2 regions of the Halomonas sp. A29 genome follow, and region 1 is predicted to be linked to the other one. Evidence: predicted binding sites of a transcription regulator. Region 1 holds the regulator's gene; the other holds the start of a gene.

Region 1 (3,132 bases):
AGTTCAACATGATGGCCGGTGATGTTGACTTGCATGACAAGCTCCTTCGTCCTTCGGGTGGTGGCTCGATTGTAACCCTTTTTACTGCCCTGCAAACCCCCTCGGGAGTCGTGATTGCCCCGCGTCAACATTGTGTCGAGACATCAGCGAAAACGCTTGCGCTCGCTCGAGGAAGGAATTCCCAGCGCTTCACGATACTTCGCTACCGTGCGGCGTGCCACCTCGATGCCGCTCTCGGCCAGCAGATCCACCAGGCGGCTGTCGGAAAGCGGCTTGCGAGGCGGCTCGTCGGCGATCAGTTTGCGGATACGGGCGCGTATCGCCGTACTGGAGTGGGCGTCCCCCTCACCATTGCCACCGACGTGGCTGGAGAAGAAGTACTTCAGCTCGAATACGCCACGCGGCGTGTGGATGAATTTCTGTGTAGTCACCCGTGAAATGGTCGATTCGTGCATCTCGACGGTCTGGGCGATATCGGCCAGCACCAAGGGCTTCATGGCCTCTTCGCCCTGCTCGAGAAAGTCGATCTGGCGTGCCATGATCTCCCGTCCCACGCGCAGCAGGGTGTCGTTGCGGCTGGCGAGGCTCTTCATCAGCCAGCGCGCCTCCTGCAGGTGATCCTTGAGGAACTGGTTGTCCTGGCTCTTGTCGGCGCGTCGTACGAGTGCGACATAGTCGGGCTGGATACGTAGCCGGGGCAAGGCCTCGGCGTTGAGTTCCACGCGCCAGCCCGCTTCGTCGTGGTAGGCAACCAGGTCCGGAGTGACGTAGCTGCTGCTCACTTCGGCATAGGCGCTGCCAGGGCGGGGGTCCAGCGAGCGAACCAGGGCGATGACCTCATCCAGGGCATCGTCGTCCAGCCCCAGGCGACGCTTGAGGAGACGGCGATCATCGGAGGCCAATGCCTCGAGGAACTGGCGTACCAGGCGTCGGGTCTGGGGGAGCAGCGGTGTGTCGTCGGGCAGCGCGGCCAATTGCAGCATCAGGCACTCGCGCAGGTCGCGGGCGAACACGCCGGTAGGCTCGAACTGTTGCAGGCGTAGCAGGACCTGCTCGACCTCCCGGGTGGGCAGGCCTTCGAGGCCTTGCTGGCGCAGGCCGTCGCGGATCTCTTCCAGCGTTTGCGACAGATAACCGGCACCATCGACGGCGTCGATTAGACTCTCGGCGATAATGTGTTGGCGATCGCTCAGGTCGGTCATCGCCAATTGCCAGATCAGGTGGCCGGCCAGCGTCTGCCCCGAAGCCTGGCGCTCGAAGTCCGGTCCTTCACCGGTAGCGCCGCCGGAGCTCGTGCCATGATCGGGGTAGGTATCCGTCCAGTCGCTGTCGGTGGAGAGCTCGCTGGGGATTTCACTGGCCCAGTCATCGCTCTGGGTTTCGCTGACGGCCTGTTCACCGAAGTCGTCGTCAAGCTCCAGCATGGGGTTGGATTCCAGTGCCTGCTGGATCTCCTGACGTAGATCGAGGGTGGACAGCTGCAGAAGGGCAATGGCCTGCTGCAGTTGGGGGGTCATGGTCAGCTGGGTGCCGACACGCAGTTGCAAGGATGCTTTCATGGCCATGAGGATAACGGGCTCATCTGCCGGAAAACTCTACCCTAGACCGGTAGGCAGTGACATGCAAGAGAATTGATTGCAATATGCATGCCAGCGGCAATATTTATGCCTGATTAGAATGTTTTAAACAAAGATCAATTACTTGCTTAATGTGCAAGATTGCGTTATAGGCGGAAATCCTCGCCAAGGTAGACTTCCCGCACCCGCTTGTTGGCCAGGATGGCCTCGGCGTCGCCTTCAGCAATGATCTGGCCATCGCCGACGATATAGGCCGAGTCACAGATGTCGAGGGTTTCGCGGACATTGTGGTCGGTGATCAGCACGCCGATGTCGCGCGCCTTGAGCTGGCGGATGATGCCCTTGATCTCGCCCACCGAAATCGGATCGACCCCGGCGAAGGGTTCGTCGAGCAGGATGAAGGCCGGTTCGGTGGCCAGCGCCCGGGCGATCTCGACTCGACGCCGTTCACCGCCTGAGAGGCTCATGCCGAGGTTGTCGCGGATGTGGGTGACGTGGAAGTCTTCCAGCAGTTGTTGAAGCCTTGCCTGGCGCCCGCGTCGGTCGAGATCCTTGCGCGTCTCGAGGATGGCCATGATGTTGTCGGCTACCGATAGCTTGCGGAAGATCGACGCCTCCTGGGGCAGGTAGCCGATCCCGGCCTGGGCTCGCTGGTGCATGGCGCTGTGTGAGAGATCCATGTCGTCGATGTGCACTTCGCCGGCATCCGCCTTGACCAGCCCCACGATCATGTAGAACGAGGTGGTCTTGCCGGCCCCGTTGGGTCCGAGCAGACCGACCACGCAGCCCTGCTCGATGGAGAGACTGATGTCATGCACCACGCGGCGACGCTTGTAGCTCTTGGCCAGATGCCGGGCATGCAGGGTCTTCTTCAGCATTTCAGCGCTCCGGCTGCAGGGTCATGCGGATCCGCTGGCGTCCTTCGACGCCCTCGCTCTCGGCGCGGGCCTGTACCACCCGACGGTCGAGGAAGTACTCCAGGTAGCCGCCGTCGAAGGTGTCGCCGCCCTGGTGCAGCTCGGCGCGGTCGATCAGTTCCACTCGGCGCTCGGCCACGTGATAGATGATCGTGCGGCCCCAGCCTCGCACCACGGGTTGGTCGGGGTCGGGCTGTTGCTCGATGTAGGCGCGTTCGCCGCGGGCCGTGGCACGGGAGAGTTCGCCGGCCGCATTGCGCTGGAACTCGACTCGGTCACCGGTGAGTCGCATGGTGCCTTGGCGAATGTCGACCTCGCCGGTATAGACGGCAGTGCCGGCGACATCGTCCAGATCGAGCCGGTCGGCCTCGACCTCGATGGGTTGCTCGGCGTCGCGTTGCTGCGCCGTAGCCGAACCGATACCTGCAAGACCGAACAACGCCATGCCAACCAGCGCTGGGGTGAGCAGCTTGCGGACGGTCGGGAGCTTGCATCGCTTCATGGCGTGAAATCCTCTAGGTTGACGGCGTCGGCCTGCCCCGGCTGAGCGCCTTCCGAGGGGTGGTGGCCGCGCACATTGTCGGTCAAACGTGCCCGGTTGTCATGGATCCAGGCGTCGAAGCGCTCGCCGCGCATGT
Region 2 (3,132 bases), 190 kb from region 1:
GCGATAGACGGTCTTCTCCGCGGCCTGGTGAATGAATGTCAGCAGCCGTGTGTTCTGCTCCATGCGCAGTTCAACCAGCTTGCCGTTCAGTGCATTGAGGCGCTGGGCTTCGCGGGTCAGTTCCAAGGTGTGGCTCCAGGCAGGTTCGCAGCCGGCGTCGGCCGCTGCCTGGCGTGCACCATCCGCCCCGCTGGCATAGCCCAGACGTTGCTGTACGCCTTGGCGCAGTGTTTCGCTGGCTTCCAGTTTCGCGAGTAGCGCCTGCTTGCGTGAGGCGAGCTCGCTGAGCCCATTGCCATCGATCTCCGCATCGGCCAGCAGGGTGCGTTCGTGCCGGAGCAGTTCGATGACGCCGTCGAGGCGTTGCTGCTGTTCCTGAAGAAGTTTTGCCAGGCTCATTCCCCGCGGCTCTCCGCTGCCAGCGATTCGATCAGCGCATCGGCAATACGGTCGGCACGGATTTCCAGCCGTCCGTCGCGAATGGCCTCACGAATTTCCTCGACCCGCGCCATGTCGATGTCACGCGAGCTATCGGCAGCCTTCTGGCTGAGGTGGGTGGCCGCTGACGGGCCGGGTTCCTGCCGCCCAGCGGGAGTGGCGCCCTTGACTGGCTGAGTCTCCTCGCGCGGAGTCGTCTGCGTCGGGCGAGTCAGGGGGTTCTGGCTGTTGATCTTCACGATAAAGGCCTCATGACCGGATGCTTTCACCTGCTATCGGCAGCGTGCTGGATAACTTTAGGCCTTTTTTTGCGGCCCAAGTTTCCCAGGTGGACATGCGCGTGTCATTCTCGTGTGCATTCGTCGGCGCGCAGCGGTCAGTGTCAGAAGTCTACGACAAGGACACCCTCTCCGACCACCTCTGCCGTCACGACTTCCCGGCTATCGAAACGAACCCGGATTCGGTCGCCGAGTCCGCCCGGTTCCAGCGCCTGTCCCTCTCGTGAAATGCGAAATGCTGCGCCCCTGGCCTCGACCACGACACGTTGATTTCTCTCCACCAGCGGCAGGCTGCGGAATTGGTGGGCCTGCAAGGGCTGCCCGGGACTGAGCGCGCGCGTCGCCACCTGGCCGACGATCTGGTCGACGTCCAGCAAGGTCCGGTTTGGCAGCTCGGCGAGATTGCCCGAGTGCATGATCAGATGGTCGCGGCGCACAGCCTCTCCCGCGGTGAGCGGAGCGCCGAGTACCGGATACTCACCCATCACACCGACTTCTGCCTGCAGGTAGCGTACCTGTCGTCCATCGCTGCCACAGCGTACACCGACGGAGACACGGCCAAGAGGAGCTTCGCCCGGGCGCGTGAGGAAAGGTTGGGGGGATTCACAGACGGGTAGCCTGGCGGAAGGAGGGCGCAATTCGATGATGAACTCGTCGCCCAGCGCACTGGCTTCTTCGTGCAGGAAGCCGTGTACGGCTTGCAGCAGCTCGATGTCGTCGGCCGAGGCTGCAGGAACCGCCAGCAGGCCGGCCAACGACAGCGGCGACAGCAACAGCGGGGCGAGGTGAGTCAAGCGCATGAGGCAAGGCCGTCCAGCGTGGGGTAATGGCAGGATTCTAGCTGGCCGCACCTGGCTGAAATAGTGGAAATGAACGAGGAAAACCGGCCTGTTCCTGCCATTGAAATGACAGGGGCATCGCTATTCTTCAACCTCAAGAAGTTCCGCATGTCATCCATCTGGTTCGCACGGGGAGTGCCGGCATGATCGACCAGCTCGAGGCCGCCTTTAATTACCACCAGCAGGCGCTGGGCCTGCGCCAGCAGCGCCACCAGGTCCTGGCGAGCAATATTGCCAACGCCGATACGCCGAACTACAAGGCGCGCGACATCGATTTTGCCAGTGAGCTCAAGAAGGCAGTCGAGCACGGGCGTTCCGCCGGTGGCGGGCTGTCGCTTGCCCGTACCTCCGAACGGCACCTGTCGGGCCAGGCCATGGCGACGCCCCGCAACGATCTGCTCTATCGCGTTCCCGACCAGCCGAGTCTGGATGGCAACACCGTGGACATGGATCGCGAGCGTACCCAGTTCGCCGACAACGCCGTGCGCTACCAGGCGGCGCTGACCATCATGAACAGCCGCATCCAGGGGCTGAAGAACGCCATGCAGCCGGAATAACAGACCGGAATAGACGGAGAGAGATCATACCATGTCGATGTTTTCCGTGTTCGATATCGCCGGCTCGGCCATGAGCGCCCAGTCGCAGCGTATGAACGTCACTGCCAGCAACCTGGCCAACGCCGATAGCGTGGCCGGTCCGGATGGCCAACCCTATCGGGCCAAGCAGGTGCTGTTCGAGGCGCGCCTGCAGGGTGGCCACGGCATTGGTGGTGTCGGCGTTCGCGAGGTAGTCGAGGATCCCTCGCCCTTGCGTATGGAGTATCGGCCGGAGCACCCGCTGGCCAATGAGGATGGGTATGTTGCCATGCCCAACGTCGAGCCAGTGCATGAGATGGTCAACATGATCTCGGCATCGCGCTCCTATCAGGCCAACGTCGAGGTCATGAACACCAGCAAACAGATGATGCTCAAGACACTCACGCTGGGCGAGGGTTGATCGCAATGTCCAATACCATCGATACCAACGTCATTTCGCGCATGAACGCGGGCAACTCCCATCGTGATGCCAGCCAGTCCGCCGAGCTGCGCAACAACTTCATGACGCTGTTGATCGCGCAGATGCAGCATCAGGATCCGCTCAATCCCATGGACAACCATGAGATGACCACGCAGCTGGCACAGATCAACACCGTCAGCGGCATCGAGGATCTCAACAAGACCATGAAGGAGATCACCGAGCAGATGAACGCCGGTCAGACCCTGCAGGCGACCGCCCTGATCGGGCAGGGCGTGCTGATACCGGGCGATCGTCTGCTGCTCGAGCACGGTGAGGATGGTGAACTGCATACCACTCCGTTCGGCATCGAGCTGCCCCAGTCGGCCGACAACGTGAGCATCGTGATCACCAACGCCAGCGGTCAGGTGATCAACCGCTACGATATCGGGTCGGTCAAGGCCGGGGTGGAATCCTTCACCTGGGACGGCCGCACCAGCGAGGGTGAAGCCGCCGTCTCGGGCTCCTATCGCGTGCGCATCGAGGCCACCAGCGGTGACAAGACGGTGAATGCCACCACGCTC

What was found. The regulator sigma-54, encoded in region 1, starts transcription at its own class of promoters, with help from an activator protein. The targets are predictions, from matches to a motif close to TGGCACNNNNNTTGCTNT.
Region 2: a site for sigma-54 is predicted at 1,623-1,640, ahead of flgB (flagellar basal body rod protein FlgB). Genes of this name have one in related genera too.

What each region holds. Positions count from the first base shown of each region.
Region 1 covers NZ_JAXQPR010000005.1:243,656-246,787, reverse strand. Annotated here, with positions in the region: gene hpf (ribosome hibernation-promoting factor, HPF/YfiA family) at 1-35, opposite strand, end outside; gene SPH52_RS11555 (RNA polymerase factor sigma-54) at 144-1,565, opposite strand; gene lptB (LPS export ABC transporter ATP-binding protein) at 1,724-2,455, opposite strand; gene lptA (lipopolysaccharide transport periplasmic protein LptA) at 2,457-2,996, opposite strand; gene lptC (LPS export ABC transporter periplasmic protein LptC) at 2,993-3,132, opposite strand, start outside.
Region 2 covers NZ_JAXQPR010000005.1:53,434-56,565, reverse strand. Annotated here, with positions in the region: gene SPH52_RS10630 (flagella synthesis protein FlgN) at 1-399, opposite strand, end outside; gene flgM (flagellar biosynthesis anti-sigma factor FlgM) at 396-677, opposite strand; gene flgA (flagellar basal body P-ring formation chaperone FlgA) at 821-1,516, opposite strand; gene flgB (flagellar basal body rod protein FlgB) at 1,699-2,112, shown strand; gene flgC (flagellar basal body rod protein FlgC) at 2,144-2,551, shown strand; gene flgD (flagellar hook assembly protein FlgD) at 2,557-3,132, shown strand, end outside.